DNA from 2 places in the Mesorhizobium sp. C432A genome. Region 2 is predicted to be linked to the other one. Evidence: predicted binding sites of a transcription regulator. Region 2 holds the regulator's gene; the other holds the start of a gene.
What was found. Region 2 encodes LexA, which represses DNA repair genes until DNA is damaged. Its sites were predicted from a motif close to TGTTCNNNNTGTGTTCNG; they were not measured.
Positions count from the first base shown of each region.

Region 1: a site for LexA is predicted at 1,843-1,860, ahead of NLY33_RS06055 (ImuA family protein). Genes of this name have one in related genera too.

Region 1 is NZ_CP100470.1:1,276,166-1,280,578, forward strand. It holds gene NLY33_RS06050 (DUF6504 family protein) at 1-826, opposite strand, end outside; gene NLY33_RS06055 (ImuA family protein) at 768-1,820, opposite strand; gene NLY33_RS06060 (metallopeptidase family protein) at 2,042-2,464, shown strand; gene NLY33_RS06065 (DUF1737 domain-containing protein) at 2,629-2,835, opposite strand; gene NLY33_RS06070 (HpcH/HpaI aldolase/citrate lyase family protein) at 2,875-3,771, opposite strand; gene NLY33_RS06075 (DUF4153 domain-containing protein) at 4,359-4,413, shown strand, end outside.
Region 2 is NZ_CP100470.1:4,016,674-4,035,074, forward strand. It holds gene bamA (outer membrane protein assembly factor BamA) at 1-576, shown strand, start outside; partial or broken gene lpxD (UDP-3-O-(3-hydroxymyristoyl)glucosamine N-acyltransferase) at 654-1,697, shown strand; gene fabZ (3-hydroxyacyl-ACP dehydratase FabZ) at 1,713-2,165, shown strand; gene lpxA (acyl-ACP--UDP-N-acetylglucosamine O-acyltransferase) at 2,181-3,014, shown strand; gene NLY33_RS19490 (LpxI family protein) at 3,001-3,903, shown strand; gene lpxB (lipid-A-disaccharide synthase) at 3,893-5,071, shown strand; gene gltA (citrate synthase) at 5,197-6,528, opposite strand; gene gltX (glutamate--tRNA ligase) at 6,709-8,133, opposite strand; gene arr (NAD(+)--rifampin ADP-ribosyltransferase) at 8,598-9,014, shown strand; gene NLY33_RS19515 (ComEC/Rec2 family competence protein) at 9,127-11,583, shown strand; gene lexA (transcriptional repressor LexA) at 11,577-12,359, opposite strand; gene NLY33_RS19525 (GntR family transcriptional regulator) at 12,565-13,329, opposite strand; gene kynU (kynureninase) at 13,498-14,745, shown strand; gene kynA (tryptophan 2,3-dioxygenase) at 14,851-15,687, opposite strand; gene NLY33_RS19540 (AMP-binding protein) at 15,684-17,309, opposite strand; gene NLY33_RS19545 (hormone-sensitive lipase) at 17,476-18,306, shown strand; gene NLY33_RS19550 (molybdopterin molybdotransferase MoeA) at 18,352-18,401, opposite strand, start outside.

The DNA.
Region 1 (4,413 bases), 2.7 Mb from region 2:
TGGGTTCGCGCAACGGTCGCGAGGTACCGACAGCGATGCGGCTGACGGCGCCGTCGACGCGAAACAAAAGCAGCGCCAGCATCCTTGCGCCCTCGCCGCGGCGTTCGAGATCGGCCTTCAGCGTCACCGCCAGCAAGAGCACCAGCCGTTCGATCTCGGCGGTCAGCACGACCGGCTCGGCCAGGTGGCGTTCGACCGAAAGCGGGGCCACGGGCAGGCGCGGCGATACCGCCTCGTCGAGGCGGCCGAGCGCCTGGTCGAGCCGCAACAGCAAGGTCGGGCCGAAGCGACGGGCGAGCGGCGCGCGCGGCGCTGCCATGACCGCGCCGGCGGTCCGCAGGCCGACGCTTTCCAAGCTGGCGCGGATATCGGCCTCGATGCGCAGTGCCGCCAGCGGCAAGGGGGCGAGCAGCGCTTCCTCCTCGCCGGAGACAACGATGCGGTTGCCGCAGAAGCGCGCCGCCGCCCAGGCTGCACCCGGCGTCGCGGCCAACCCTGCGCGGACATCGAAACCCTGCTGGAAAAACCGCGCAAGGATGTCGTCCAGCATGGCGCGCTCGCCGCCGAACAGATGCGTGCAGCCGGTGACGTCGAGATAAAGGCCATCAGTACCGTCGAGCGCCACCAGCGGCGTATAGCGATCGCACCAGTCGGCGAGGCCTTCGAGCAGCCGGCGATCGGCGTCCGGATCGGCCTCGACGATGTCGATCGAGGGATGCATGGCGCGCGCATCGGCAATGCCCATGCCAGGCTTCAGATGCAGCGCCTCAGCCCGCTCGTCGAGGGCCGATATGCGCTGGGCGTTGCGGTCGCGATGGCTGATCACGAGCGGTGGGTGAGATGGCGGCAGATGATCCGAAGGCCGGGAACGCCACGACCGTCCCAGGCGCTGGCGCAGGATCCGTTCTGCCGCCAGATGCGGGAACCACAGCGACAGAATTCTCTGCCCGTTTTTCGCGGGGCTTTCTTTCTTCGAATGCGTGTTCATCGGGGTTCCACTCCAGTGTGAATTGTCCAGGCAGAGCGGTGCGGCTCTTGCCGATGCTGACGGTGAAGGCAGGCCGGCCGATCGAGCCGGCGAGCGACCCGGCGATCGTCCGGCGGCTCGCCGCTGGTGCAGCCGACACGATGAGGCGCACCGGGGCGGCGGTCGGCTCGGCTTCGCCGGCCTGGCGCAGCAGGAACACCGGCCGGCCGGCGTTTTGGGCGCGCGCGTGCAGCCGGCGCGTCGCGGTGAGGTCGAGCCGCTGCGGGCTGCCACGGATTTCGAGGATGATTGCGGCGAGCGCCGTCATCTTCGCGGCCTCCTCGGCTACCCACAGCGCATCGGTGAGTTTCGGCGCCTCGGAAAACAGCAATTGCTCCGGTGCGATACCGAACATGCCCTGCAATCCCCTGGCATAGGGAAAGCCGGCCTCGCGAAAAATCTCCGATGTGCCGATCCACAGCACGGGCAAGGGCTGGCCCTTGAGGATCAGGCTGACAAGCGACAGCACAAAGCCGGCGACGGCCCCGGCATTGCGGGTCTCAAGGCCATGGATTTCACTCAAGGCGGCTTTCGGCAGGCCGCCGCTCAGCGCCGCATCGAGGTGCTCGACGCCGGTCGCCAGGAAAGCATTCGGCGAAGCCACGGCAAGCCCGCGCCGGATGATGGTGACATCGGCATTAGGTTCGGGCGCACCGCCGATAGCGCTGTCAGCGCGCGCACGAGGTCGCTCGCCGGCCGGCGCGGCCAGGCGCTCGGGCAGCGTTCCCTCGATCTTCGCGATCTGGCGGCGCAGGGCAAAAACAGTCTCCCGCGCCACGGCTGATGTCGCCATGACGGTCAATTTCTCTCATAATTGTTCCTGTTATGTTCTTATAGATTCCAGAGGGTGCCGAAAGAGTCAAGCGGAGTCAGAAGGAATTTATTCCTTGATCAAAGGTGGCGAGGCCAACCTTGGACTTTGGTCGCAGCCATTCGGCGCAAAGAATTGGCCAGGTACCCGTCCATTTGCCGAGTCCGGAGGGAAAGCCTATATGCCGGATCAAAGGACAAAGCATGGCCCGCATCTACAAGACCCGCACCTGGCACGATGAACTCTCGCCTTCGATCGAGGAGATCGAGTTTCTGGCGCTGGAGGCGTACGCACATCTGCCCGACGATTTTCGCAAGCTGACCGGCGAGATCGTCATCATGATCGCCGAATTCCCGACCGACGAGATCATGGACGATCTGTCGCTGGAGACGCCGTTCGACCTGCTCGGCCTGTTCGAGGGCCGCGGCATCGCCGAGCGCTGGAACCCGCAGACCGGCGAAGGCCCGAACCGCATCACCCTCTACCGCCGCGCCATCCTCGACTACTGGGCCGAGAACGAAGAGACGCTGGGCGACATCGTCACCCATGTGCTGATCCACGAGATCGGTCACCATTTCGGCCTGTCGGACGACGATATGGAAAAGCTTGAAGAGGCGGCGGAGTAAGGCTGTGCGATATTCAGGTGGCGAGCCGGCCTGCGAACGGCAGCTTCCTGCGCTTCCGGTGCTCGCGTACTTTAAGTACGCTCCGCTCCGGTTCTCGGAAACCACTGTTCTCGGCTCGGCCTGACCTGAATCTCGACACAGCCTGCGTCCGTGCCTGGCAAAGCCTACCAGTCGCTCAGCTTGGTATCCGGCCCGTATTCCTGGCCGTCGATATCCTTCACCACCGCCTGGCCGCAGCGCATCGATTTGGTCTTCTTGTCGTAGGCGTAGGTCGGCGAGCCGTACAGGTGCCAGCCCTTGTTCAGCGCCGCGGTCACCTTGTGGCAGAAGGTTGAATCGTCGGGGGCGGACAAAAAGCGGTAAAGTCTCATGGGTCAGATCCTGTCGTGAGTTCGTCTTTTCGGGGCGGATCATGCGCCGATGGCGGCGGCCTTCGCCAGCAATTTCTCGGCCTGCGCCAGGTGCAGCCGCTCGACCATCCTGCCGTTCAAAGCAATCACGCCCTTGCCGGCATTTTCCGGCAAGGCGAAGGCATCCTTCACCGCGCGCGCCTGGGCCAAGGCTTCGGGCGCGGGCGCAAAGGCTCGGTTGGCGGTTTCGATCTGGGCGGGGTGGATCAGCGTCTTGCCATCGAACCCCATGGCAGCGGCTTCCGTGCATTCGCGCGCAAACGCGTCGAGGTCGCGAAAATCGTTGGAGACGCCGTCGAGCATGTCGATGCCGCCGGCCCGCGCCGCCAGCACCATCTGCATCAGCCAAGGCACGAGGTAGCGCCGATCAGGCGTCGCCAGAATGCCGGTTTCCTTGACCAGATCGTTCGTTCCGGCCACGAAACAAGCTAGGCGCGAGGCCGGGTCGCGGCCGAGTTCGGCAATGGCGCCGATGTTGAGCATGGCCTTGGGCGTCTCGATCATCGCCCAGAGCTTGACGCTGTCGGGGGCAAAATTATCGTCGAGCACGTCGCCGACTTCGAGGATGTCACGCGGCGTGGCGACCTTGGACAACAGGATGCCGTCGGGCTCGAATTTCGCCGCGGCCAGCAAATCGTCGTTGCCCCATTCGCTGGACAGCGCGTTGACGCGCACGATCATTTCGCAGCGGCGCCCATGCTGATTGGCAACTGGTCGGCTGGCGAAAATGCCGGCCAATTTGTCCCGCGCTGCGATCTTGTCTGAGGGCGCGACGGCGTCTTCGAGGTCGATGATCACGGCATCGCAGGCCAGCGTCGCGATCTTGGCCAGCGCCTTGTCGTTGGAGGCGGGGACGTAAAGCACCGAGCGGCGCGGGAGGTAAGGTTCGCTTGTCATGGCCGATCTATGCCGCGTGGGGGCGGGTGAGGCAAGCGTCCGACCGGTACCTGATGACGAGCCAACCGCGAAAGCTTGCGCTGCCCCGCCCGTCCCGCAGCAGTTGCGGAAGGGGGCCTTTCCTCTCCCCCGTCGATCGGGGGAGAGGTGTCGAGCGAAGCTCGACGGAGTGGGGGTTGACCCTTGGGCGCAACTCGAGCAAGGCGCTCAGTGCCCTTCCGATGTCCGTTCGCGGCGATTGCCAGGTGGTTCCCCCACTCCGTCTCGGCTTCGCCGAGCCACCTCTCCCCCCTCCGGAGGGAGAGGAAAAAGGAGCCCGGCCGTAAGCGCAGGTCCTGCACGAAAACTGCACATCCCTGCGGAAAACCTCCTCCGCTCCGCCCCGCCGTTTCCATGCGAGCCCGCGACAACAGCGGCATGCAACAGCGAAACGCTCACCTTTGGTCCTTGCCCTATCGCCTGCGCAGCGAAAGCTGGTGGTTGGTCGATCCGCCCCGGGCGGCGGCCCGCCCTTACCTGGAAGCGAGCCTGCTCCCTTTTATCCGCCCACCGGCCGAGCGGACCCAGCCCATCAGGAAAATCCGCGCATGACATCGTTTGCAAGCTTTTCCAGCCGCTTCGGCATCGCCGTCCTGCTCGTGG
Region 2 (18,401 bases):
CCGCATGAAGGCATCTACGCCACCACGACCATGGAAGTGGCCGGCCTTGGTGGCGATGCCAAATTCGTCAAGGTTACCGGTCGTGGCACTGTCTACCAGACGTTGTCCGAACAGCTGGATCTGGTCGGCCTGATCTCAGGTGGTGCTGGCCATATTGCGGGCTATGGCGATAACGGCCTGCGTATCTTCGATCAGTTCCAGAGCAGCGACCGCATGATCCGCGGCTTCGAGTATGGCGGTATCGGCCCCGCGGATATTGCAACGGGTGACCACCTCGGCGGCACCACTTATTTCAATGCGTCGGCCGAAGCTCAATTCCCGATACCGGTCATTCCGGAAAGCTTTGGTGTCCGCGGCGCTGTGTTTGCTGATGCCGCCACACTGTACGGCAGCAAGATAAATGTCGCCGGGGTTACTCAAGCTTCAACTGATCTAGAGCTGCGCGCGTCGGTTGGTGTCGGCTTGCTGTGGTCATCGCCTTTTGGCCCGATCCGCATCGACTACGCGATGCCCGTCAAGAAGGAAAAGACCGACGACGTGCAGGAATTCAACTTCGGCATGTCGAGCCGCTTCTGATCTTGCGGTAACGATGCTTCCGGGCCGTTGGGGTCCGGAAGAGAATTGATCCGACCTAGCTGGATATTGCTTCTGGAATGACCGATCCGGTGTTCTTCGCGCCATCACGCCGGTATACGGCCGGCGAAGTCGCGAATCTGACCGGCGCATCGCTTGTCGATTCCGATCTTGCCCACATATCGATCGATGCGTTGGCGCCAGCCAACGAAGGCGGCGAGGGTGCGCTCGTCTTCGTCGACGGCAAGCGCAATTTCGCGCTGATGCAGTCGCTGAAGGCGGCGGCCGTGTTTTGTCCCGCCGAGTTCGCCGGCAAGGCGCCGGCCGGCATTGCGGTTCTGGTGCATCCGCGCCCGCAGCAGGCCTTCGCCATGATCGGCCGGCTGCTGTTCCCGATGGCGGCTACGCCGGGACCGATGACCAGCGAAACCGGGGTCTCGCCGCAAGCTCATGTCGATACCACGGCGCATATCGAGGCAGGCGCGATCATCGAGGCCGGAGCCGTCGTCGGCCCGCGTGCTTCCATCGGCAGCGGAACGGTCATTGCCCCCCACGCCGTTATCGGTCCGTCATGCCAGATCGGCCGCGACGGCTATATCGGACCAGGTGTCAGCGTCCAGTACGCGCTGATCGGCAACCGCGTCATCATTCATGGCGGCGCCAGGATAGGCCAGGACGGCTTCGGCTTTGTCGGCGGCGCCAAAGGGCCCGAGCGTGTGCCGCAGGTCGGCCGCGTCATCATTCAGGACGATGTCGAAATCGGCTCGAACACGACCGTCGATCGCGGCGCCATGTCGGATACGGTCATCGGTCAGGGCACCAAGATCGACAATCTGGTGCAGATCGCCCATAACGTTCGCATCGGCCGCAATTGCATTATTGCCGGGCTCTCTGGTATTTCCGGCTCCGTCACCGTCGGCGACGGTGTCACCATGGGCGGCGGCGTTGGCCTTGCCGATCATTTGACCATAGGATCAGGGGCCAAGCTTGCTGCAAGGAGCGGGTTCATGAGCAACGTGCCGGCGGGCGAGATCTGGGGAGGCTATCCGGCGCAGCCGATGGCGGAAGCCATGCGCGAGATCGCCATGCTGAGGAAGCTCGCCAGGACGCGCAAGCAGGGCGAGGGGGAAGTAGCTGAGATGGTGCCGGCGACGCTCGAAGCGGTCGATATATTGGGGTTGATGAAGCTTTTGCCGCATCGCTATCCCTTCCTGATGATCGATCGCATCATCGAAATCGACGGCAATGATTCTGCCATCGGCATCAAGAACGTGACCATCAATGAGCCGCATTTCCAGGGCCATTTCCCGGATCAGCCGGTGATGCCGGGCGTGCTCATCGTCGAGGCTATGGCGCAGACGGCCGGCGCGATCTGCATCCGTAACCTCAACACGGAAAAGCCGTCGCTGGTCTATTTCCTGACCATCGACAACGCGAAATTCCGCAAACCGGTCGTCCCGGGCGACCAGTTGAAGATCCACGTCAAGAAAATCAAGATGCGCGGCAACCTGCTCAAATTCGCCTGCGAGGCCATGGTGGAGGGCACAAAGGCCGCCGAAGCCGAGATCTCGGCAATGATGGTTACCGGCTGACGGTTCGAAATGCTCATGAAAATACAGACTTCAATCCACCCCTCGGCCGTCATCGAGGCCGGCGCGCAGATCGGCGAAGGCGCCGCAATAGGACCTTTCTGCTATGTCGGCGCTGACGCCGTGATCGGTGACCGCGTCGAACTGGTCAGCCATGTCTCGGTGCTGGGCGCGACAACCATTGGCGCCGCGACCAAGGTCTATCCAATGGCGACACTGGGCGGACCGCCGCAGAACACCAAGCACAAGGGCGGCCGCACCACTTTGGTCATCGGCCAGAACTGCACGATCCGCGAAGGCGTGACCATGCATCTCGGCACCGATTCCAGCCGCGGCGAGACGACCGTCGGCGACAACGGCAATTTCCTTGCCTATGCCCACATTGCCCATGATTGCGTCGTCGGTAAAAACGCCACCTTCGCTAATGGCGCGACCCTGGGCGGCCATTGCGAGGTCGGTGACAGCGTTTATATTGGCGGCCTCAGCGCCGTTCATCAGTTCGTGCGTGTTGGTGACAACGCCTTTCTCGGCGGCTGCTCGGCTTTTGTCGGCGATGTCATTCCCTACGCCATTGCGGTGGGCAATCGCGCGAGCCTGCGTGGACTCAACATCATCGGCCTGAAGCGCGCCGGGTTGCCGCGCGCCGAAATCTACCTGCTGCGCAAGGCTTACAAGACCATCTTCGACCGCTCCCGCACTGTCGGCGAGAACATCGAATTCGCCAAGGCCGAGTTTGCGTCGTCGCCGACGGCCATGAAAATCATCGATTTCATCACCAGTCGCGGCAAGCGGCATTTTGCCGTCCCGTCGCTTAAGGGTGGCGACGGCGACGATGCCGATGACGAAGGCTGAGGCCACTTCAACGGCCCTCGATCTTGCGCCGGACGCCAGGGTCGGCATCATTGCCGGCGGCGGTAGCTTGCCGGTCGAAGTTGCCGCCGGCCTGGCGGAGGCCGGACATCCGCCCGTCATCATCCTGGTCGAAGGTCAGGCCGACCGTCAGTCCGACCTCACAATCTATGAGCATGAAAGCCTTGCGCTGGAAGACATCGGCTCGCTGGTTGCGTTGCTGAGGCGCCGGCGGATCACCCATCTTGTGCTTGCCGGCGAGATCAGGCGCAGGCCGCGGTTGGTCGACATGCGTCCGAACCTTGGGCTACTGGCACTTATACCCTCGCTCGCCATGGCGCTTGCCCGCGGCGATGACGGGCTGTTGAAGATATTGACCCGCGGCCTGGAGGCACGGGGCGTCAAGGTTGTCGGTGCGCATGAAGTCGTGCCCCGGCTCGTCGCGGCCGAAGGGCCGCTGACCAAAGCAGTGCCGCGAAAGTCCGACTGGCGCGATATCGAGGCGGCACACGCGGCGGCAAAGGCCATCGGCGCGCTCGACATTGGTCAGGCGGCAATTGCCATCGGTGGCCGCACTGTTGCCCTGGAAGGCGTCGAGGGCACCCACGGACTGCTCGAGCGGACGCAGCAGTTGCGCGGCCATGGCAGGCTGGCCGGCAAGACGCGCGGTGTCCTGGTCAAATGCGCCAAACCTGGCCAGGAATTGCGTGCCGATCTGCCATCTATTGGCCCCCAGACCGTCGAGGCGGCGCATGCCGCGGGGCTCGCCGGCATTGCCGTCGAAGCCCGCCGTTCGCTCATCCTCGAAGGCCCCGCCGTTGTCGCGCGCGCCAATGCGCTCGGCCTGTTCGTGTTCGGCCTGCCGGCTGCGGAGTCTGTCCATGGCAGCTGAGAAGCCGCTGAAGATTGCCATCGTCGCCGGCGAAGAATCCGGCGACCTGCTCGGCGCCGACATCGTGCAGGCGCTGAAGCGCATGACCGGGCGCGAGGTGCAACTCGTCGGCACTGGCGGGCGGCATCTGCAGGCGCTCGGACTGGCGCCGCTGTTCGACGGCGCCGAGATCGCGCTGATGGGGCTCAGCGCCATCCTGCGTGACTTGCCGCGCCTGATGCGGCGGATCAGCCAGACGGCAAGTGCTGTCGCCGCCGAAAAACCCGACTGTCTGATCACCATCGACAGCCCCGATTTCTCGCTGCGCGTCGCCAAAAAGATCCGCGCCGCCGATCCGTCGATCCCGATCGTCCATTATGTCTGCCCGAGCGTCTGGGCGTGGCGGCCGGGTAGGGCGGCCGCGATGAAGCCCTATGTCGACCACATACTGTGCATCCTGCCTTTCGAGGTAAAGGAGCTCAGCCGTCTCGGCGGCCCGCCTGGCACTTACGTCGGACATCGCCTCACGCATGATCCAGGCGTGCAGGGCGCGGCCAGGGCGCAAGCCCAGCCACGCGATCTCTCGGCCGATCACGTCAAGACGCTGCTCGTCCTGCCAGGGTCGCGGCGCGGCGAGGTGAGCCGGCTTATCGGTCCGTTCGGCGAGACGGTGTCGGCGCTGCGCGCGCGTGGCCACCGGCTGCGGCTGTTGCTGCCGACGGTGCCGCATGTCGCCGAACTGGTCAAGACATCGGTGGCGCGCTGGGATCAGGAGCCGGAAGTCATCCTCGATCCCGAGCGCAAGTGGCAGGCCTTCGGCAAGGCCGATGCGGCGCTGACCGCGTCTGGAACGGTGTCACTGGAACTGGCGATGTCGGGTGTCCCGATGATCTCTTGCTACAAGTTCGATCCGATCATGCTGATGGCGCAGAGCCTGATCACGGTGTGGAGCGCTGCTTTGCCCAACCTTATTGCCGACCGGCCGGTCGTGCCGGAAAGCTACAACCAGTATGTGCGGCCGCACTATCTGGCGCGGCAGCTCGAGGCACTGTTCTCAGACACCGCCTACCGCGCTTGGCAAAAGGACGGCTTTGGCGAGGTTGCCAGACGCATGGCCACCGACAGGCCCTCCGGCGACATCGCCGCCGATGTCGTTCTTCGCCACATCGGGAGAGCGAATAGGGCTTAGCGAGTGAATAGTGAATAGTGAATAGTGAATAGGATTAACGAGCTCTCGACTATAATCAAGCTGCTACTTACTACCTGCTATTACTACCTGCTATTCACTACTTACCATTCACCATTCACTCTCTTTCACCTTTTCGCAATCGGCACGTAGTCGCGTTCCGGGGCGCCGGTATAGAGCTGGCGCGGGCGGCCGATCTTCTGGTGCGGGTCCTCGATCATTTCCTTCCACTGCGCGATCCAGCCGACGGTGCGCGCGACCGCGAACAGTACGGTGAACATGGTGGTGGGGAAGCCCAGCGCCTTCAGCGTGATGCCGGAATAGAAATCGACGTTCGGATAGAGCTTCTTCTCGATGAAGTAGGAATCGGTCAGCGCGATCTTTTCCAGCTCCATGGCGATGTCGAGCAGCGGATCGTCCTTGATGCCGAGTTCGCCCAGCACCTCATGCGCCGTCTTCTGCATGATTTTCGCGCGAGGATCGTAGTTCTTGTAGACGCGATGGCCGAAGCCCATTAGCCGGAACGGATCGTTCTTGTCCTTGGCGCGGGCGATGAATTCCGGGATGTGGTCGACATGGCCGATCTCGCCCAGCATGTTGAGCGCCGCTTCGTTGGCGCCGCCATGCGCCGGGCCCCACAGGCAGGCGATGCCGGCGGCAATGCAGGCGAACGGATTGGCGCCCGACGAGCCGGCAAGGCGCACCGTCGAGGTCGAGGCGTTCTGTTCGTGGTCGGCGTGCAGGATGAAGATGCGCTCCATGGCGCGCGCCAGCACCGGATTGATCTTGTATTCCTCGCACGGCACCGCAAAGCACATATGCAGGAAGTTGGCGGCGAAGTTCAGCTCGTTCTTCGGGTAAATGAAGGGCTGGCCGATATGGTATTTGTAGGCCATGGCTGCAATCGTCGGCATCTTGGCAATCAGCCGCATCGAGGCGACCATGCGCTGATACGGGTCCGAAATGTCGGTGGAGTCGTGATAGAAGGCCGACAGCGCGCCGACCACGCCGCACATCACAGCCATCGGATGCGCGTCGCGGCGGAAGCCGGTGAAGAAGCGCGACATCTGCTCGTGCACCATGGTGTGGCGCGTCACCCGGTAGTCGAAATCGTCCTTCTGTGCCTTGGTCGGCAGTTCGCCGTAGAGCAGGAGGTAGCAGACTTCGAGGAAGTCGCCATGCTCGGCCAGCTGGTCGATGGGATAGCCGCGGTGAAGCAGGATGCCGGCATCGCCGTCGATGAAGGTTATCGCCGACTCGCAGCTCGCCGTCGAAGTGAAGCCGGGATCGTAGGTGAAGGCGCCGGTGGTGTTGTAGAGCGCACCGATGTCGATGACGTCGGGCCCGACCGAGCCGCTCCGCACCTTGAATTCATGCGTCTTGCCGGCCAGTTCGAGCGTGGCAGTCGACGGGTGCGTCGTCTTGCTGCCGGTTTCCAGTCTCGTCGCAGCTTCGCTCATTCTCAAACTCCTTCATCTTCCTCATGCCGGCAAGGCAATTCCTGCAAACGACACGTCGAAATCACCGGAATGCGCGAACTCGCCACCGCATTTAGGAAGTGCGTGCCAGATTGGGCCAAGGCCTAATGTTGCACTGCGAAACCCGCCTTTCAATGCCAATCTTTTTGGGCCAGCTCGCTCCTAATCGATTTGATCCGCAATCCGCGCCAGGCTTTCCTCGCGGCCAAGCACGGCAAGCACGTCGAACACGCCGGGCGAGGTGCTGCGGCCGGTAAGGGCCGCCCGGAGCGGTTGGGCCACGGCGCCGAGCTTGTGGCCGCCGGCCGCTGCGAACTTGCGCACCGCGGCTTCAGCCGCGGCAGCCGACCAATCGCCCGAAACAGTCTGCAAAGCGGCATGTGCGCCGCGCAGGATCGCGCGCGCGTCGGCACTGAGCAGTGCTGCCGCCTTCTCGTCGATCGGCAGCGGCCGCTCGACGAACAGGAAGGCAGCGCCATCGGCCAGTTCCACCAGCGTCTTGGCGCGCTCTTTCAGGCCAGGCAAGGCGGCCAGCAGCTGCGCCTTCCTGGCGTCGTCGAGACGGGCGGCGATAGCAGATCCGCCTTCGAGGTATGGCAGAGTGGCGACGAAAATGTCGAACAGCTCGGTATCGGCCATCTTGCGCATATGCGCGCCGTTGATTGACTCGAGCTTGGCGAAGTCGAAGCGCGCCGCACCCTTGTTGACATCGCCGATGTCGAACCACGAAATCATGTCCTTGATCGACATGATCTCGTCGTCGCCATGGCTCCAGCCGAGCCTTGCCAGATAGTTGAGCAGTGCCTCGGGCAGATAGCCCATGGCGCGATAAGCCTCGACACCGAGTGCGCCGTGCCGCTTCGACAGCTTGGCGCCGTCGGCGCCGTGGATCAGCGGGATATGCGACATCGACGGGACGTCCCAGCCCATGGCGTTGTAGATCACCGTCTGGCGCGCGGCGTTGGTCAGATGGTCGTCGCCGCGGATGATGTGGGTGACGCCCATGTCATGGTCGTCGACGACGACGGCATGCATGTAGGTCGGATTGCCGTCCGAGCGCAGGATGATGAAATCGTCGAGGTCCTTGTTGGGGAAGCGCACCTCGCCCTGCACACGGTCGTGCACCACGGTTTCGCCCTCGGTCGGCGCCTTGATGCGGATGGCGCCCTTGACGCCGGGAGGCGCCTCCGAGGGGGCACGATCTCGCCACTGGCCGTTGTAGCGCGGCGGCAGGCCCTTGGCGCGTGCGGCCTCGCGCATCGCCTCGAGCTCGGCAGGCGTCTCGTAGCTGTAATAGGCCTTGCCCAGGCGCACCAGCTCCTCGGCCACCTCACGGTGGCGCGGCGCGCGCTCGAACTGCGATATGGCCTCACCGTCCCAGGAAAGGCCGAGCCAGGTCAGCCCATCCAGAATGGCCTGTGTCGCCGCCTCGTTGAAGCGTTCGCGGTCGGTGTCCTCGATGCGCAGCACCATCGTGCCGCCGGTGTGCTTGGCGTACAGCCAGTTGAACAGCGCCGTGCGCGCGCCGCCGATATGCAGATAGCCGGTGGGCGAGGGGGCAAAACGGGTGACGACCGTGTCGGACATGGAACTCTCGGGAAGCCTTGGAAAGCGGAGCGTGATCGCGCGGACTTTCGCGCTTTGCGCGTTCATGTAGCATAGGGGGTCTGGGGCGCAAGGGGCAGACCCGATGGCTGGATGAGGCCGGGGGCACGTCGGCAATTATCGTTTGCGTCAACTGGCGGTGGAGCCTTGTAGCACAAAAATCTGTTCGCACCTCCGCGCAACCTCATTTGGCAGCAGCGTCAATGTCTGGGTTTCATTCGGCTGCAGCGCCCGTCACAGTGCCTGGAACATCGCTGCGACGGTGGTAGCCCCCTCTGACGAGCGGACATTTCTTCACGGATGCGGCACTGCCCGACACAACGCCGCCGTGACAGCGTTGGCTTGGTCACGCATATTGACCTTTCTGCAATCATTATCGTGAACACCGCAACTGTGTGCGGTCCGGCCTCGCCACGAAGGAGGAATGATTGAAAGAAGGACTACCGATGACCAGAAACGCCGACCATACGGAGGGTGATCCGTTCTACCATGGTACCCGGGCGGATTTGAAACCCGGGGATCTGCTGAGCGTCGGCCACCCTTCCAATTTCAGAGGTAAACCACTGTCATGGATCTATTTCACCCAGACACTGGAAGCCGCCATCTGGGGAGCAGAGCTTGCAACGGGTGACGGTCGTCAAAGGATTTACATCGTAAAGCCGACGGGGTTTTTTATGGATGACCCTAACCTGACCGATAAAAAATTTCCCGGTAATCCGACGAAATCCTACCGCTCCCGTGATCCGTTGCTCATCCTGGGGGAGCTCGCTGAATGGCAGGGTCATACACCGGAACAATTGAAGGCAATGCACGATGGGCTTGCTCGCCTGAGGGCGGAGGGCCGGGATATGATTGAGGATTGAGCGTCCTTGGCGAGTGATCGTCAATTCCGGCGCGGTGGACGCGACCGCACGGACTTTCGCACTTTGCGCGTTCATGTAGCATAGGAGGTCTGGGGCGCAAGGGGCAGACCCGATGGCTGGACGTGGCCGGGGCACGAAGGAAGGCGAAGGCGGCGAGGCAAGCGTCAGCGAACGCTCGCTGTTTGCCGATAGTCCCTATGCCGAGCCGCTGCCCCTCGCGCTGCCTGAGCCGCATCCCGGCATAGCGCCCGCGCTGCCCGGTCACGCCTTGCCGGCGCAAGTCACAGCGCCCGGATCTATCGCCCGACTGCGCAGACGGCTTCGCCGCCCGTCATGGCCCGCGCTCCGCCGCAGCCTTGCCGTGGCCGCCAACACGGAGCTCGACCGGGGCGTCGCCTTCCTGCTGGTCCCGGTTTTCCTGGCAGCCGGCGTCATCGTCTACTTCTCGCTGGCCGGCGAGCCGGGCTTTGCGCAGCCAATCGCCATTGTGGTGCTGGCGACATGTTGCGCTGTCGCCACGCGATCGCGGCCGAGGACGCATCTGTTCTGCATGGCCGCGATGCTGTGCGCGCTCGGCGTCGTCGCCGCCAAAGTCGAGACCTGGCGCGCCGGAACGCAGATGCTCGGCTCCGAGATCCAGACACGGCTGACCGGCCGCGTCGTCAGTCTCGAACAGATGGAGAGCGGGCGCATCAGGCTGACGCTCGACGTGGTTTCGACCGCTTACCCCAAGCTGCGCTACGCCCCGGAGCGGGTCAGGCTCTCGGCGCGGACCGTTCCCGCCGATATGACCGCCGGCTCCCTGATCACCGGCTATGCCAGGCTGTTGCCGCCGACCGGTCCGGTGCGGCCGGAGAGCTACGATTTCTCCTTCGACAGCTATTTCACCGGTATCGGCGGCAGCGGCTTCTTTCTCGGCAATCCGAAAACCATTGCTACGCAGGGACCGCCGCCGCTGACCGCGCGGCTCTCCTCGGCAATCGAGAGCGCGCGCGAAAACATTGCCGACCATATCAGGGGCAAGATCGGCGGCGCCGAAGGCGAGATTGCCGCGGCGCTGATTGTCGGCGTGCGCGCCGGCATCCCGGACGAGGTCAACGAAGCGATGCGGCGCACCGGCATCTATCACATCATCTCCATCTCCGGCCTGCATATGGCGCTGGTTGCCGGCACCATCATGGCGTTGCTGCGCGGCGCCTTTGCGCTGTTTCCGGATTTCTCCTCGCGCCGGCCGGTGAAGAAATATGCAGCAGTGGCAGCACTCGTCTCCATCGCCGCCTATCTCGTCATTTCAGGCATCGTGGTGGCTGCCGAGCGCAGTTTCATCATGCTAGCGGTCATGCTTGTCGCCGTGCTGTTTGATCGCGCCGCACTCACCATGCGCAATCTGGCGATCTCCGCCATTGCCGTCATCCTGGTGTCGCCGCACGAGGTGGTCGGTCCCAGCTTCCAGATGTCGTTTGCCGCCACTGCCGCCCTTGTCGGCGCCTATGCCGGCTGGGCCGATTACCGCGCCGACAAGGTGAGAACGCCACCGGCAAAGCGCTCCTTCGTCGGCTTCCTGTCGCGAAAATTCGCGCTGGCCATGGGCGGCCTCGCCATGACCTCGATCATCGCCGGCAGTGCAACCTTGCTGTTCGCCATCTGGCATTTTCAGCGTGTGTCGCCGCTCAGCCTGATCGCCAATCTGGCCGTGATGCCGATTGTATCGTTGATCGTCATGCCGTTTGCCGTGCTCAGCGCGCTGGCGATGCCGTTCGGCGCCGACGGACCGTTCCTCTATGTGATGGGCAAAGGCCTGACGGCGATGATCGCCATATCGGCCTGGATTTCCGAGCGCTCGCCGGTCGATGCCGTCGGGTTGATTTCCATCCGCTCGGTGCTGCTGGTGACGGTCGCCCTCGTCATCGCCACCATGGCCACCACCTGGCTCAGGCTGGCGGCCGTGCCTTTCGCGCTGGCCGGCCTGTTGACGGTGCCGCAGGTGCTTACGCCCGACGTGCTCATATCCGAGGATGCGCATCTGGTGGCCATGCCGATCGGTGGCGGCGAACTCGCCCTCAACCGCGAACGCTCCAACGAATTCACCACGGACAATTGGAAACGGGCGCTGCGGGCCGAAACCATTATCCCACCTGAGATTTTCGAGTCAACAGATACGCGGTTCGATCTCGATCCGCTCGATCTGCCGCCCGGCTCGCCCTTCTATTGCACCGGCGATCTCTGTATCGCCCGGCACCCTTCCGGAGCCATTGTAGCGCTTGCGAAAGACCGCAAGACGGCGCGGCCGGCCTGTGCCTTCGCGAGCCTGATCGTCATCGATGACGCCACCGCCTACAATCCGTGCCGCGACCCGCTGGTGCTGGTCGTGACGAAGAAACAGCTGGCCCGCGACGGCAGCGCCGCCGTCTTCTTCGATCCGCAATCGGCAGCTGCAGCGCCAACCATCCGCTTCGCCGTCGACAAGCCGTATCGCCACTGGCACGAGCAACGCCGCTTCTCCCGCGAAGCGCGCGGCCTGCCGCCTTACAACCAGCGTGAAAAGTACAAACCCAAGCCGGCTCAGTAGCGCCGGATCAATCCGACAAGCTTGCCCTGCACCTTCACCCTGTCCGGTCCAAAAATGCGGGTCTCGTAGGCCGGGTTGGCGGCTTCCAGGGCGATCGAGGCGCCCTTGCGGCGGAAGCGTTTCAGGGTCGCTTCCTCATCGTCGACCAACGCCACCACGATCTCGCCGGGGCTGGCTGTGTCGGCATTGCGGATGATGACCGTGTCGCCATCGAAAATGCCGGCCTCGATCATCGAATCGCCCTTGACCTCGAGCGCGTAGTGTTCGCCGCCCATGATCATATCGGGCGGCACCGAGATCGAATGGGTCTGATGCTGGATGGCGTCGATCGGCACGCCGGCGGCGATGCGTCCCATAACCGGGATTGAAATCGCGGAAACGGCATCGTCATTGCCGGCCGACATCGAACGCGACGGCGAGCCCGGCTTGATCTGGCGGCCGAGACCGCCTTGGCCCAACGCGCCTTGTCCTTGGCCGCCTTGCCCTTGGCCGGTTTGACCAAGACTGCCCTGAATGACGCTCGGCGAAAACTTCCTCGCCGCATTGAGGCCTGGTGCGATCGAGTCGGGCAGCCGCAGCACTTCCAGCGCGCGCGCCCGGTTCGGCAGCCGGCGAATGAAACCGCGCTCCTCAAGCGCCGTGATCAGGCGGTGGATGCCGGACTTGGAGGCGAGGTCGAGCGCTTCCTTCATCTCGTCGAAGGACGGCGGGATTCCGCTCTCCTTCAGGCGTTCATGGATGAACATCAGAAGCTCATGTTGTTTGCGCGTCAGCATCGCGGCCCCCAAGGGTTCTGAAACCAGAATCAGAAAAAACAAACCCAGAACAAACACTATCTGTTCCAGTTGTGTTCCGCAACCTTTTAAAGTTTAATGAATGTGTTGACGTTTTGTTCAGCGTAACGTTCGGCGCTGCGAGCGCCGCCTGCGCCCAGTTGCCAGCAACGGGGTGAAACGAAGACAAAGTGCCCTGCGTCGTCGGCTACGATCGCCGCTTCCTTTTCGGACGGGGCTGCGCAGCATCCGCGCGGGGTTCTCTCTGGGCATAGACCCGCAGCGTGTAGCCGATGTGAGCGGTCATCAGAGTTTTCGCACGTTCGACGTCGCGATCGAGGGCCGCTTCCATCAGGGCGGTATGGTGTTCGATCGCCACGGCGTCGCGCAGGGCCGCCACGGCCTTCCGGTGTCCGTCCGTGCGGCCGGCGGCGGCGCGCAGCGTCGGGGCCAGACCCAGAAAGCGGTGATGGCGATGCAATTGGTCGGAAATCGTTGCATTGAAGCGCAGCAGCCAGCTGGATGTCGCGGCACTGAGCAGCGCCGCATGGAAGGCATCGTGTTTTTCGTACCACGCGTCGACCGCATCATCCGATGGATCGTCGAGAACAGACCCGCACCGTGAGAGACGATAGTGGGCGGCAACGACCGCGTCTTCCCACTCACGGTCGCCCTTCTCGATCGATTCCACCAGCAGGGGCAGTTCGACCACCAGCCGCGCACGTGCCAAATCCTCGAGCTCCGCCCGAGAGACGGGAGCGACCGCAAACCCGCGGTTGCTGATGGCGGTCACAAGCCGTTCCGCCTCCAGCCGCGACAGCGCCTCGCGCAACGGCGTCCAGCCGATGCCGTAGGTGTTGCGCAGCGTGCTCAGCTTCAACGGCGCGGCAGGCGCCAGCCGGGTCGCAAGAATATCGCGCCTGAGCAGGCGATAGGCCACTTCCGTCTTCGAGGTCTGCTCGTCATCCAGCATCGTGATCCATCAGACATAAACGCTCGGGCGGATCATTATATATCAAAGCCTTTCAATGGGTGAATTATATATAATGTTTGACAGTTCAAGGGCGACCACTCAAGATCGCCGGCATGTTTGGGCGGCAGGCTCCGCCGCGCGCGTTTGTCCATGGAGGGGCGCCGGATCATGAGCACGACACCCGATCTCGCTACAATCGAAGCAATGGATGCCGCCGATCCGCTGCGCTCCATGCGTGAACGCTTTGTCTTGCCGCAAGGCGTGATTTATCTCGACGGCAATTCCCTGGGCGCCGCGTCAGCGGTCGTCTTCAGCGAACTGCAGCAGGCCGCCACGCAGGAATGGGCGCACGACCTCATTCGCGCCTGGAACACCGCCGGCTGGTTCAACATGCCGGTGGAACTCGGAGATCAGCTCGGGCGACTGATCGGCGCGGCTGATGGGCAGACGGTGGTCTGCGACACAACCTCGATCAACATCTACAAGCTGCTGCACGCAGCGCTCGGCATGCGGCCGGATCGGTCGGTCATCGTTGCCGAGGGCGACAGTTTCCCGACCGACCTCTACATGGCCGAAGGCGTCGCCTCGACCCGGCCGGGAACGCGGCTGCGGCTGGAGGGCGTCGACGCGGCCGCAATCGAGGAGCTGATCGACGACAGCGTTGCCGTCATCCTGGTCAACCACGTCAACTACAAATCCGGCCAGTTGCGCGACATGGCGGCGCTGACGCGCAAGGCACATGACGCCGGCGCGCTGATCATCTGGGATCTCTGCCACACGGCCGGCGCCTTGCCGGTCGAACTTGACCGTGCCAATGCCGATTTCGCCGTCGGCTGCACCTACAAATACCTCAATGGCGGCCCGGGCTCGCCGGCCTTCATCTACGCGGCCGAGCGCCACCATGACGATGCCCACCAGCCGCTCAGCGGCTGGTGGGGCCATGCGCGGCCCTTTGCCTTCGAGCAGGGCTTTGCCGTCGGCAGCGGCATTCGCCGCTTCCTGTGCGGAACGCAGCCGGTGCTGTCGATGCGGGCGCTCAAGGGCGCGCTCGATATCTGGAACGACGTCGATATGGCGGCGGTGCGCAGAAAAAGCATCGCGCTGACCGACCTGTTTATCCAGCTCGTCGAAGCCAGATGCGGCGCCTACCGGCTTGAACTGGAAAGTCCTCGCGACGGCAGCCAGCGCGGCAGCCAGGTGTCGTTCCTCCACCCGCATGGCTATCAGGTGATGCGGGCGCTGATCGAGCGCGGCGTGATCGGCGATTTCCGGGCGCCGTCGACCATCCGTTTCGGCTTCACGCCGCTCTATGTCGGATATGGCGATGTCTGGCAGGCGGTCGAAGTCCTGGAGGATATTCTGCGCACCGGCGCCTGGCAGGACGCCCGCTTCGCGGTGAAGACCGCGGTTACGTGAGAAACCAGAGCAATTTCAGGAAAAGTGTGAAGCGGTTTTCCGTCCGAAATTGCGTCAATCAAAGAGCTAGAGCATTTCGCCGTTTCCGTTAAACGGTGAAATGCTCTAGAGCCGGGTGCGGACCGTCCAGAGCTCCGGAAACAGCACGACCTCCAGCATCTTCTTCAGATAGGAGGCGCCTGAGGTGCCGCCGGTGCCGCGCTTCAAGCCGATGATGCGCTCGACCGTTGTGACGTGGTTGAAGCGCCAGCGGCGGAAGTAATCCTCGAAGTCGACCAGCTTCTCGGCCAGTTCGTAGAGCATCCAGTAGCGCTGCGGGTCGCGGTAGACGGTTTGCCAGGCAGCCAGCACGTCTTCGTTCTCACCGCGCGTCTCGCGCCAGTCCGTGCGCCCGGCATCGGCGCCGATGTCGAAGCCATTGCGCGCCAAAAGCAGAAGCGCCTCGTCGTACAGCGACGGCGTGGCCAGGATCGCTTCCAGCCTGTCCGTAAGATCGCGCCGGTGCTTGTGCGGCCCGAGCATGGCTAGGTTGCGGTTGCCGGCCATGAACTCGATGGCGCGGTACTGCCACGACTGGAAGCCCGAGGATTGGCCGAGCGCGTCGCGAAACTCGGTGTATTCGCTTGGCGTCATCGTGCGCAGCACGTCCCAGGCATTGTTGAGCTGCTCGAAGATGCGCGCGACGCGAGACAGCATCTTGAAGCTCGGTTCGAGGCGGTCGGCGCGGATAGAGCGGATCGCGGCGCCGATCTCGTGTAAAGCGAGCTTCATCCACAATTCCGATGTCTGATGCTGGATGATGAACAGCATCTCGTCATGGGCCGAAGACAGCGGCGCCTGCGCATCGAGCACCTTGTCCAGCTGCAGATAGTCGCTGTAGGACATCCGCTCCTTGAACGACATCTGCGCGCCATCGGACGCCGGATCGTGCGGCTTAATCAATTGCTCTTCTCCGCGCGCAACCGGAAGCGCTGGATCTTGCCGGTCTGGGTTTTGGGCAAGGCGTCGATGAACTTCACCGAACGCGGATATTTGTAGGGCGCGATCGTTGCCTTGACGTGGTCCTGCAGGCGTTTGACGGTCAATGCGTCCGGCGAAACACCTTGCACAAGCACGATATGCGCCTCGACGATCTGGCCGCGTTCACCGTCCTCGGCGCCGGTCACCGCGCATTCGGCGACGTCGGGATGCGAGAGCAGCGCCGCTTCGACCTCGGGGCCGGCGATGTTGTAGCCGGCGCTGACGATCATGTCGTCGGAACGCGCGGCGAAGTGGAAGAAGCCATCCTCGTCCTGCGTGAACGTATCGCCGGTGAGATTCCAGCCGTCGCGGACATAGTCCTTTTGCCTGGCATCGGCCATGTAGCGGCAGCCGGTCGGGCCGCGCACCGCCAGCCGGCCAGTAGAGCCGCGCGGCAACTCCCGCATCTCGTCATCGACGATGCGTGCCTGATAGCCGCCGACGGGTTTGCCGGTGGAGGCCGGCTTCATGTCGTCGAAGCGGTTGGAGATGAAGATATGCAGCATCTCGGTGGCGCCGATCCCATCGAGGATCGGCTTGCCGGTCTTCTCAGTCCATTCCTCGAAGACAGGCGCCGGCAGCGTCTCGCCCGCCGAAACCGCGACGCGCAGCGAGGACAAGTCAGCGCCTTGATCCATGGCCTTGAGCATGGCCCGATAGGCGGTTGGAGCGGTGAAGGAAATGGTCGCTTTGTAGGTCTCGATGATGTGGATCATGTTGGGTGGCGTCGCCTGTTCCAGCAGCGTCGCCGCGGCGCCGAAACGCAGCGGGAAGATGGCGAGCCCGCCAAGACCGAAGGTAAAGGCAAGGGGCGGGGAGCCGACGAAGATGTCGTCGGGCGTCACCTCCAGGATTTCGCGGGCATAGGCGTCGGCGACGATCAGCAGGTCGCGGTGGAAATGCATCGTCGCCTTCGGCACGCCGGTGGTGCCGGAGGTGAAGCCGAGCAGGGCGACATCGTCGCGGCCGGTGTTGACGGCAGTGAAGGTGACCGGCTTGTCGAGGGCGGCGCGGTCGAGTTCCGCGTCATGGTTGGCCGTGCCGTCGAAGCCAATGACCTGCTTGAGATACGCACTGCCCTTGGCGCAGGCGGTCATCTCGTCCATCAGCCTTGTATCGCAAAGCGCAACCGTGATTTCCGCCTTGTCGACGATCTTGGCGAGTTCGCCGGCGCGCAGCATCGGCATGGTGTTGACGACCACCGCGCCAACCTTGGTGGCGGCCAGCCAACAGGCGACCATGGCCGGGTTGTTGGCCGAGCGGATCAGCACCCGGTTGCCCGGCTTGACGCCATAATTCTCGACCAGGGCATGGGCGAGCCTGTTGGTCCAGTCGGACAGTTCCTTGTAGGTGCGGCGGCGGCCATTGCCGATCAGCGCGGTGTGGTCGCCGAACCCTTTTTCGACCAGCCTGTCGGTCAATTCGACGCCGGCATTTATGTGGTCGGGATAGTCGAAGCCGTCGAGCAAAAACTCCGGCCATTGCTCCGGCGGCGGCAGGTTGTCGCGCGTGAATGTGTCGATATGCGCTGATGGCCCAAGCATTTTCGGCTGCCCCTGTCTGCCTCGCGCCCATGGCTGAACAAGGCGCAGGATCGCACCAGTCGAAATTTGTTTCAAGCCTAAAATGTTTTTAGGTCGCAGGATTGACGCCGCCCTGTTCGGCGGCCATTCCTGTCGACTGAACTGAAGCCATCCGGGAGGGATGCAGATGCTCCAACATCGTGTTGCCGATTGGGACAATGCCTACGCCAACGGCGACAACATTGCCGGCAGCAATCGCTGGCCGGCCGCGTGGGACACACCGGCACAGGCTTTTCGCGACACAATGTCGGCGTCCGGTCGGGCCAAGCTCGACATCGCCTATGGCGACAGCCCGCGCAACAGGCTCGATCTGTTCCTTCCCGATGTCATGCCCAAAGGGCTCGTCGTCTTCATCCATGGCGGTTACTGGAAGGCGTTCGACAACAAGCCATGGTCGCATCTGGCCAACGGCGCGGTTGCCAATGGCTTTGCCGTGGCAATGCCGACTTACACGCTTTGTCCCGACATACGCATTTCCGGCATCGTCAGGGAAATCGCGGCGGCGATCGGCAAGGCGGCGACGATGGTCGGCGGGCCGGTGATCCTGACCGGGCATTCCGCCGGCGGCCATCTCGCCTCCAGGATGGTGACGACAACGACGCCTCTGGCCGCCGATGTGGCCGGCCGCATACGCAATGTCGTCTCGATCTCCGGGGTTCATGATCTGCGGCCGATCATGCGGACGGGGATGAACGCGACACTGGCCATCGATGAAGCGGAAGCACTGGCCGAAAGCCCGGTTCTGCTGCGCCCCATGCAGGGCGCGCGCATCACCTGCTGGGCCGGCGGCGGCGAGCGGGCGGAGTTCCTGCGCCAGAATGCGCTGCTTGCCAACATCTGGATCGGCCTCGGCGCCACGACCAGCACAGTGGTCGAGCCGGACCGGCATCATTTCAGCATCGTCGACGGGCTTGCCGATCCGACACATCCGCTGACGCGGACATTGCTGGCGGAGTAACAACCAGTCTTATCTCTTGGAATTAACGGCTTGGATCCGCGACCTTCAGCGCAACATCAGAACGCTGCAAGCAGCGCCTGCTTCTGCCGCCGGAG